DNA from 3 places in the Kitasatospora sp. NPDC096204 genome. Region 3 is predicted to be linked to each of the others. Evidence: riboswitches for the same ligand, from Rfam matches in the RefSeq annotation. Region 3 holds a riboswitch; each other region holds the start of a gene.

Region 1 (3,251 bases), on a different contig from region 3:
TCATCCCGGGCCGGCTCAACAAGGTCCCGGGCGTGGCCCACACCGAGACCCAGATCGCCTTCCGCACCTACTCCCAGCACGACCTGGAGGCCGCCTTCGCCCTCGGTCTGGACGAGTAGCGGTCAGCCCTCGCGCCGAGAGTCCGCGACGCAACGCCCGCCCTCGTTGCGGTAGTTCCACGCCGCACCGTCCGTGACCAGCTCCCGGACGGCGGTCAGGAAGCGGTCGACGTGCTCGTCCGGCGTCCCGGCGCCGAAGCTCACCCGGATCGCGTTCAGGCTGCGCTCGCCCGGCAGCGAGGGCTCGGGCGCCCCGCACTCGGACGGCGCGACGTCCTCGTCCCCGAGCAGCGTGCGCACCAGCGGGTGGGCGCAGAACAGGCCGTCGCGCACCCCGATGCCGTACTCGGCCGAGAGCGCGGCCGAGAAGTGCGAGCTGTTCCAGCCCCGGACGACGAAGGACAGCACGCCCACCCGGGCGGAGTCGGCCCCGAACAGGTTCAGCACCTTGACCTGCGGGATCTCGGCCAGCCCGGCCGTCAGCCGGGCGACCAGCTGCCGCTCACGGGCCTCCAGCGCGTCGAAGCCGGCCTCGGTCAGCGCCCGGCAGGCCGAGGCGATCGCGTAGGCGCCGATGACGTTCGGCGAGCCGGCCTCGTGCCGGGCCGGGCCGGTGTGCCACTGCACGGCCACCGAGCCGTCGGCCTCCCGGGCCACCGTCCGGGTCGCCCCGCCGCCGGCCAGGTACGGCTCGGCCTCGTCCAGCCAGTCCGCCCGGCCGGCCAGCACCCCGGCGCCGAACGGCGCGTAGATCTTGTGGCCGGAGAAGGCGATCCAGTCGACGTCCAGTTCGCGTACCGAGACCCGGTGGTGCGGCGCCAGCTGGGCGGCGTCCAGCACCACCCGGGCGCCGTGCCGGTGCGCGGTCCCGGTCAGCTCGGCGACCGGCCACAGCTCGCCGGTCACGTTGGAGGCGCCGGTGACGCAGAGCAGCTTGGGGCCCTCGGGCGCCTCGGCGAGCGCGGCGTCCAGCGCGGCCACCGCCTCGGCCCGCGAGCGCGGCGCCCGCAGGTAGGTGACGTCCAGTCCGGCGTGCGCCCAGGGCAGCAGCGAGGCGTGGTGCTCGGTCTCGAAGGCGAACACCCGGGTGCCGGCCGGAACGGCGGCGGCCAGCAGGTTGAGCGAGTCGGTGGTGGCCCGGGTGAAGACCACCTGGTCGCCCTCGCGCAGGTCGAGGAACTCGCCGACGGTGCGGCGGCTCTGCTCGAACAGGTCGGTGGACAGCTGGGAGAGGTACCCGGCCCCGCGGTGGACGCTGCCGTAGTACGGCGCGTAGGCGGCGACGTCGTCCCACACCCGCTGGAGCGCCGGCGAGCTGGCCGCGTAGTCGAGTGCCGCGTAGCCGACCTTCTCACCGCTGGCGAGCGGGACCTGGACGTCGGTGCCGAGGACGGCGAGCGGGGCGGCGCAGATGTCGGTGGCGATGGGGGACATGAGGATGCACTCCTTCACGGGGCAAGGGACCCCGGGAGTGTCATTCGTCCGGCGTCCGCGCTTGTCGCACGGACGGCTTGCCGTGACGACCCGGTCCTCACCCAGGGCACCCCGCCACGGACGGAGGGTTGCCGGACAGCAAGCTGGGGCTTCGCGCTGTCACTCATGACCTGGCGAAGACTCTAGGCCGCGCCCATCGGGCGGTCAAACGGGCGTCCGGCATCCGGACAGCGCGAGGGGCCCGCGGGAGGAATTCCCACAGGCCCCTCAACTGCCGTGTCAGCTCCGGCTGGTGGCCTCCGACCAACGCCGCAGCAGGTCCTGGGCCGCGCCGGAGTCGATCGCCCTGGCGGCCCGCTCCATGCCGGCCGCCAGCTGCTCGGTGAGCGGTGCGTCGCTCAGGTCGAGCGCGACCAGCGCCGCCGCCGTGTTCAGCAGGACGGCGTCCCGGACCGGCCCGTGCTCCCCCGCCAGCAGTCGCCGCGCGACCTCCGCGTTGTACGAGGCGTCGGCCCCGCGCAGCGCCTCGATGCCGACCAGCTCGATGCCGACGTCCCGCGGGTCGAAGGCGGTCCGGGTGACCACCCCGTCGCGCACCAGCCAGACCTGCGAGGTGGTGGTGATGGTCAGCTCGTCCAGCCCGTCGTCGCCGCGGAAGACCAGCGCCGTCGCACCCCGCTCGGCCAGCACCCCGGCGATCAGTCCGGCCAGCCGGGTGTCGAAGCAGCCGATGGCGTGCGCGGTGACCTTGGCCGGGTTGGTCAGCGGGCCGAGGATGTTGAAGGAGGTCGGCACCCCGAGGTCGCGCCGCGCGGTGGCGGCGTGCCGCATCGAGGGGTGGAACTTCGCCGCGAAGCAGAAGGTGAGCCCGACCTCCTCGGCCACCTCGGCGACCCGCCGGGCGGAGAGGTCCAGCGCCACCCCGAGCTTCTCCAGCACGTCCGAGGAGCCGCTGCTCGAGGAGGCCGACCGGTTGCCGTGCTTGACCACCTTGGCGCCGGCGGCCGCCGCGACGATCGCGGACATGGTGGAGATGTTGACGGTCTTCGCCCGGTCGCCGCCGGTGCCGACGATGTCCACCGCCGGGCCGGGGATGTCCAGCGGCTCGGCGTGCGCGTACATCGCGTCGACCAGGCCGCCGATCTCCTCGACCGACTCGCCCTTGGCCCGCAGCGCGATCATGAACCCGGCCACCTGTACGGGGGACGCCTCGCCGCTCATGATCCGGTCCATCGCCCACGCGGTGGACGAGCGGTCGAGGTCCTGCCCCTGCAACAGTGCCGCCAGGAGGTCCGGCCAGGTGCGGACCACCTGCGCGGGGTCGCTACCGCCGTTCGCAGGGTTCACGTTCACCATGGCTGACTCCAGCTGTTGTCGGTTCCCCACTCCGGGGGGACGTCCGTACGGATGGAGCCAGCCTATCGAGCGGAGCCTGCGCTTCTACCCCTGTCTTTTCCAGTTGCCGGGGCCGCCCTCAGCGGACGGCCGGAGTCCGCTTGGCCAGTCGTGCCCGCAGCAGGGTGGCCGCCGCCTCGGCCAGCGCCACCGGCTCCACCGGGTGGGAGATGGCCGCGTCGGCCCGGCTCCAGGCGGCGAGCCAGGAGTCCTGCGGCCGGCCGATCAGCACCAGCACCGGCGGGCAGCCGTAGATCTCGTCCTTGAGCTGGCGCGCGAGGCCCAGCCCCCCCGCCGGAACGGCCTCACCGTCCAGCACGCAGAGGTCCACTCCCCCCTTCTCCAGTGCCTTGAGCACCGCGG
Region 2 (3,251 bases), on a different contig from region 3:
CTGCGGGTCCAGGTCCAGCATCCGTACGGCCTGGCCGCCGACCTCGTGGCCGGCCAGGTCGAGGCGGCCGCGGGGGGCCTCGGCGGCGGCTCTGCGGTCGGAGTCGTCGAGGGCGGCGCAGACCCAGACGGCGTTCGGGTCCTCGATCGCGGAGAGGCCGGAGACCAGGCCGCCACCGCCCCGCCGCAGGGTCAGCGTGCCGTCGTCGGAGGTGCTGAAGGACACCGGTCCCCGGTTGGAGGCCACCAGGACGGGGGCGGTGCCGGTCGCGTTCGAACGGTTGGTCGTGAGATCGCCCATGGTTGGCATCTTGCCGGGGGCTCGGCGTGGCAAACCCGTCAGTGACGGGCGGCGTATTCCGGGACGGTGTGCATCGGGGGGCGTTCCAGGGCGGTCACCGGGTGGGTGTGCGCGGTGAAGGCGCGGGTTTCCGGGTCGCGGGTGAACTGGGTGAGGTGGGGGTGGACGAGGTCGGCGGAGGCCTTGAGGCGGTGCGTGCGGTCGAGGCGTTCCAGGGCGGTCCGGTAGATGGTGGCGGCCATCCGGCCGAGGGCCTGGCCGTCCTGGTGGCGGTGGTGCCGGACTCCGACGTCCACCTGGGCCAGGGCGTCGAGGCCGGCCACTTCCAGGGCGTCGACCAGCAGGCCGAGTTCGACGCCGTAGCCGGTGGGGAAGGGCAGCCGTTCGAGCAGTGAGCGGCGGGCCGCGTACTCGCCGCCGAGCGGCTGGACGAAGCCGGCGAGTTCCGGCCAGTGGAGGTTGAGCAGGGGGCGGGCGACGAGTTCGGTGACCCGGCCGCCGCCGGCGGGCAGGACGGCGCCCTCCGACTCCAGCGGGCGGTCGTACATGGCCTTGACCAGCTGGATGGACTCGTCGGTGAGCAGCGGGCCGACGATGCCGGAGACGAAGGCCGGGTCGAACTCGCGCAGGTCGGCGTCGACGAAGCAGACGATGTCGCCGCGGGTGACCAGCAGGGAGCGCCAGAGCACCTCGCCCTTGCCGGGGACGGCGGGCAGCCGGGGGAGGATCCGGTCGCGGTGTTCCACCCGGGCGCCGGCCTCGGCGGCGACGGCGGCGGTGGCGTCGGTGGAGCCGGAGTCGACGACGACGAGTTCGTCGACGAGCGGGAGGCGTTCCATCAACTCGCGGCGGACGGTGCGGACGATGTCGCCGACGGTGGCCTCCTCGTCCAGGGCGGGGAGGACCACGCTGACGGTGCGGCCGGTGCGTTCCTTGGCGGCGAGGAGGGTGTGGACCGGCCGGTCGGCCGCGCTCCAGGAGCGGCGGTGGAGCCAGGACGCCGCCTGCGGGAGGAGCTCGGGGGTCGGTTCGGCGGGCACGGAGGTCTCCTCGGCGGGGTCGGTGGAATCTGTCATCTCGCGTGGCGGACGGTCCCGTTCAGGATTGACGCCTTCGGATACAGTCTTCGTACAGCGGTCGGACCTTTGCACGCCGGGGTCGCCGTTGAGCAGCACCACAATTTCACAAGCTCATCCAGAGGGACTGAGGGAACGGCCCGTTGACGTCCCGGCAACCTTCTCGCGCGGCTGTCGTCGACAGGCCCAGGCGGGACAGGTGCCAATTCCGGCCCGTGCGCGACCGCGTCACGGGGAAGATGAGGAGAGAGGCCTCGCCATCATGGCTATCGACACCGCCGCACCCGTTTCCGTCGACCTCGGCCCCGCCGCCGCGCTGTCCTGTCGCGAGTGCGGCACCCGCTTCCCGCTCGGCCCCAGCTTCGCCTGCCTGGAGTGCTTCGGCCCGCTGGAGATCGCCTACGAGTTCGGCAGCGAGGGCGCCGAGGAGCTGCGCAAGCGGATCGAGGCCGGTCCGGCGTCCATCTGGCGGTACGCGCCGCTGCTGCCCGTTCCGGCCGACGTGGCCTCGAAGCCGAACCTGAACCCGGGGTGGACCCCGCTGGTGAAGGCGGACAACCTGGGCCGGGAGCTCGGGTTCACCGCCCAGCTGCACGTCAAGGACGACTCCGGGAACCCGACGCACTCCTTCAAGGACCGGGTGGTCGCGTGTGCGATCGAGGCGGCCCGGGCGTTCGGCTACACCACGCTGTCCTGCTCCTCCACCGGCAACCTGGCCGGCGCGGTGGGGGCGGCGGCGGCCCGGGCCGGGTTCCGGTCCTGCGTGTTCATCCCGCACGACCTGGAGCAGGGCAAGGTCGTCATGGCCGGGGTGTACGGCGGTGAGCTGGTCGGCATCGAGGGCAACTACGACGACGTGAACCGCTTCTGCTCGGAGCTGATCGGCGACCCGGCCGGCGAGGGCTGGGGCTTCGTCAACGTGAACCTCCGGCCGTACTACGGCGAGGGCTCCAAGACGCTGGCGTACGAGATCTGCGAGCAGCTCGGCTGGCGGCTGCCGGAGCAGATCGTGATCCCGATCGCCTCGGGCTCCCAGCTGACGAAGATCGACAAGGGTCTCCAGGAGCTGATCAAGCTGGGGCTGGTCGAGGACCGGCCGTACCGGATCTTCGGCGCCCAGGCCGAGGGCTGCTCGCCGGTGTCGGCCGCGTTCAAGGCCGGCCGGGACGTGATCAAGCCGGTCAAGCCGGACACCATCGCCAAGTCGCTGGCGATCGGCAACCCGGCCGACGGCCCGTACGTGCTGGACATCGCCCGCCGCACCGGTGGCGCGGTGGAGGACGTCACGGACGCCGAGGTCGTGGCGGCGATCCGGCTGCTGGCGCGGACCGAGGGGATCTTCGCCGAGACCGCGGGCGGGGTGACCGTCGGCGTGCTGAAGAAGCTGGTCGAGACCGGGCAGCTGGACCCGTCGAAGGAGACCGTCGCGATCAACACCGGCGACGGCCTGAAGACCCTGGACGCCGTCTCCGACGCCGGGATGACCGCCGTCATCCGCCCGACGCTGGACTCGTTCCGCGCCGCCGGCCTCGTGTCCGCCTGAACCACCCGCCCCCCGCAAGGAGAAGTCATGAGCGCCAACGTCCGCATCCCCACCATCCTGCGCACCTACACCTCCGGCGCCGCAGAGGTGACCGCCGAGGGCGCCACCCTGGCCGAGGTCGTCGCCGACCTGGAGAAGAACCACGCGGGCATCTCGGCCCGCATCCTGGACGACACGGGCAAGCTGCGCCGCTTCGTGAACGTGTACGTGAACGACGACGACGTGCGCTTCGCCGAGGGCCTGGCGACCGAGATCGGGGACGGCGCCAGCATCTCGATCATCCCGGCGGTGGCCGGCGGCTGCTGAGCCCGCAGGAGAACCCGCGGTCGCCC
Region 3 (3,251 bases):
CGACCGCCACCTGCCGTACCTGGTGCTCGCCGCGCTCTCCCGCGAGGGCGTGCGGATGGGCGGGCACGCCCGGGCCGAGCTGCAGCGCGCCCGCGACCGGGCCGAGTGTTACGCCCGGGTCGCCCGCGACCTCGCCGACGCCACCGGCGTCCGCCCGATCCGGGACCTCCCCCTGGCCGGCTACTACCCGCCGGACCTGCCCCGGCCGCTGGGCGGACTCAGCCTCGTCAGCCCCACCGAGGCGACGCTCTGGCAGGCCGTCAACCGGCTGGTCACCGACCACCCGGTGGAGTCCGTCGAGATCACCCTGCTCGGCGAGCGGCCCCGGCACACCGCCGTCACCCTGCGCTGGCCGGCCGAGGACCCGCTGCTCGACCCCTGGTACCAGGTACGGGTCGCCACCGCCGCCCTCACCGGCGACCTCGCCACCGTCCCCGTCCGCCCCTACCTGGCCGCCGACGAACACGTGGAATGCCTGATCGCCCTCGCCGAGGAGGGGCTCGCGCGCACCTTCCTGGCCGGCGACGTGATCGACGTGGCCCAGCTCGCCGGACAGCCCTTCGACCCCGCCGAGACCGCCGCGGTCCTCGCCGCCTACCGGCTCGCCCCGGAGGCCGCCGCCCTGCTCGACCTCGCCGCCGAGCACGTGCCGCTCGGCTCCCTGCGGGACGTGCGCACCGTCCTGGAGGCCGAGGTCGCCCCCGAACTCCGCCGCCGCCGGACCCTCGCCCGCGCCCACCGGCCGCGCCAGGGGACGCTGTTGCGCCACGGCACCCTGCTGCGCCGCACCGTCATCCGGCACCAGTGGGACGAGGCCCTGCTGCTCCCGGCCGGCGGCGCCACCCTGCTGCTCACCCCGGTCGCCGACTACCTGCTCGGCGCCGAGGGCACCCGGCCGACGGCGCCCGAACGCGCCGCCGCCCTGGCCGCGCTGCGGGCCTGGGACACCACCGCCCCCGGCGGCCCGGACCCGGCCCCGTGCACCGGCCTGTCGGAGCCGCGCCACCGCTGAGCGGGCGCACCGGCCCGCCGTCGACGGTGGGGGGGCTTGGCAGCGGGCCCGGAGAGTCTTGTATCGTTCTTCGCGAATCATCCAGAGGGGTGGAGGGACCGGCCCTACGAAGCCCCGGCAACTCCCCGTTCGACCCGGCGTCCGAAGTACGCGCCGTGCCGTCCGGGATCAGTGCCAACTCCGGCCTGTCGCCAATGTGGCGCGGGAAAGATGAGGAGACACGGTGCTCTCTGTGCTGTCCTTCGCCCGGGCGCTTCCCGCCCCGGCGCTTTCGCGTACCCGTCTCGTGCCCGGCGCAGGCAATCGGCCGACTTCCGCGGCCCGTCCTCGCTGACCACCCCCGGCTCCCCGCGAGGAGCCGCCGGGAGCAGCGCCGACCCGCTGCTCCCGGGCCTTGAGACTGGAGTACCCCCACCCATGGAGAACACGAGCGGCGTCGGCGTGCTCGACAAGGTCACCTCGATCCTCGGGATCCTGGAGGCGGGCCCCGCCACCCTCGGCGGCCTCGTCGCGGCCACCGGCATGGCCCGCCCCACCGCCCACCGGCTGGCCGTCGCACTCGAACACCACCGCCTGGTCAGCCGGGACGTGAACGGCCGGTTCATGCTCGGCCCCCGGGTCGGCGAGCTCGCCTCGGCCGCCGGCGAGGACCGTTTGCTGGCCGCGGCCGGCTCGGTCCTGACCCAGCTGCGGGACCTCACCGGCGAGAGCGCCCAGCTCTACCGACGGCAGGGCGAGGTGCGGATCTGCGTGGCCGCCGCCGAGCGCCTCACCGGCCTGCGGGACACCGTCCCGGTGGGCATCACCCTCCCCATGAAGGTCGGCTCCGCCGCCCAGGTCCTGCTCGCCTGGGAGGAGCCCGAGCGCCTCCACCGCGGGCTGCAGGGCGCCCGTTTCACCGCCACCGCCCTGAGCGGCGTACGGCGCCGGGGCTGGGCGCAGTCCGTCGGCGAGCGCGAACTCGGGGTCGCCTCCGTCTCCGCGCCCGTCCGCGGCCAGTCCAACCGGGTGGTGGCCGCCGTCTCGGTCTCAGGACCGATCGAACGGCTCACCCGCCACCCCGGCGCCCAGCTCTCCCAGGCCGTCGTCGAGGCGGGCCGCCGCCTCACCGAGGCCCTGCGCCACGCCTGACGGGATGGGGGACCCGGACCAGGGTCCCCCATCCCGGCCGGGGTGCCGCCGCCCCATCCCGGCCGGGGTGCCGCCGCCCCGGGTTCAGGCCCGGGACAGCAGCACGGCGCGGGAGGGCCGGGGGATCCGGCTGATCACCGCGCCGATCAGCGTGCCGATCGACACCCCGAAGACCGCCGAGACGGCCGCCAGGACCGACTGGGCCCCGTTCCCGACCTCTATCTGCGCGGTGTTCAACAGACCGAAGGAGCCCGGCACCACGATCCAGAACGCGGGGAGGTAGAGCACCTGCCAGAGCGGACCGCCCGGCAGCCAGTGCACCAGGGTGGCCGCGACCGCGGCGGCGACCGCCCCGGCCAGGCCGCCTATCGCCGCGCCGTGCACCGACCCCACCGCCACCTGGGCGGTGACGCTGACCGCGATCACGGCGACGATCCACGGGATGGCCGAGGGCGGCGTGTGGACGTTGACCACCACTCCGGCCACCGCGATCGCCAGCCCCAGCGCGATCACCCACCAGGTGGGCTTGGCGACCTGGACGTTGGCCAGCGCGGTGGCCGGCATGCCGATCGCCGTCGCGGCCGCGGCCACCCCGGCGAGGAACAGCGCCAGCTGGACCGCGCCGGACACCAGCCGGGCGGTGCCCGCGCTGGCCGCGCCCGCGGCGATCTCGGACAACCCGGTGACCAGCAGCCCGCCCGGCAGCAGGATCGCCAGGGTGGCCACGATCGTCCGCAGCGGGCCGTCCAGCAGCGAGGCCCGCGCGAGTGCCAGGACCAGCAGGGCGACCAGGAAGCCGGCCGTGACGGGCAGCAGCGGCCGCAGGTACGGCAGCCGTCGGGCGAGCACGGTCAGCCCCACCACGATCAGCGAGCCGAGCCCGGCCGCCAGCACGTTCGCCGCCGCCGGCTGGAGGAAGAGGCAGACCCCCACGCCGACCGGCAGCGCCCCGAGATCCGCCACCCACGCGGGCCAGCGGGCCGGTGCCCGCCGGATCCGGTCCAGTTCGGCCAGCGCCCGGGGCCCGTCGAGCTCGCCCGCCCGCAGCCGGTGCACCAGGTGGAGGACGTCGGCCGTCTGCTCGAACCGCAGCGCGCCGCCGACCGGC

Evidence for each region. Region 3 has a riboswitch for S-adenosylmethionine ahead of ACIQ87_RS00560 (IclR family transcriptional regulator). Riboswitches for the same ligand answer to the same signal wherever they lie in the genome.
Region 1: linked by a shared signal. The riboswitch ahead of ACIQ87_RS12635 (aminotransferase class V-fold PLP-dependent enzyme) and the one ahead of ACIQ87_RS00560 (IclR family transcriptional regulator) in region 3 are both predicted to bind S-adenosylmethionine.
Region 2: linked by a shared signal. The riboswitch ahead of thrC (threonine synthase) and the one ahead of ACIQ87_RS00560 (IclR family transcriptional regulator) in region 3 are both predicted to bind S-adenosylmethionine.

What each region holds. Positions count from the first base shown of each region.
Region 1 is NZ_JBIWFT010000009.1:174,126-177,376, forward strand. Features, by position in the region: gene ACIQ87_RS12630 (Lrp/AsnC family transcriptional regulator) at 1-119, shown strand, start outside; gene ACIQ87_RS12635 (aminotransferase class V-fold PLP-dependent enzyme) at 123-1,493, opposite strand; SAM riboswitch class IV at 1,546-1,664, opposite strand; gene trpD (anthranilate phosphoribosyltransferase) at 1,773-2,849, opposite strand; gene ACIQ87_RS12645 (hypothetical protein) at 2,968-3,251, opposite strand, start outside.
Region 2 is NZ_JBIWFT010000012.1:71,483-74,733, forward strand. Features, by position in the region: gene ACIQ87_RS15530 (trehalose-6-phosphate synthase) at 1-300, opposite strand, end outside; gene ACIQ87_RS15535 (glucosyl-3-phosphoglycerate synthase) at 339-1,376, opposite strand; SAM riboswitch class I at 1,488-1,622, shown strand; gene thrC (threonine synthase) at 1,639-2,919, shown strand; gene ACIQ87_RS15545 (MoaD/ThiS family protein) at 2,947-3,225, shown strand.
Region 3 is NZ_JBIWFT010000001.1:167,466-170,716, forward strand. Features, by position in the region: gene ACIQ87_RS00555 (hypothetical protein) at 1-1,012, shown strand, start outside; SAM riboswitch class I at 1,087-1,229, shown strand; gene ACIQ87_RS00560 (IclR family transcriptional regulator) at 1,430-2,143, shown strand; gene ACIQ87_RS00565 (threonine/serine exporter family protein) at 2,228-3,251, opposite strand, start outside.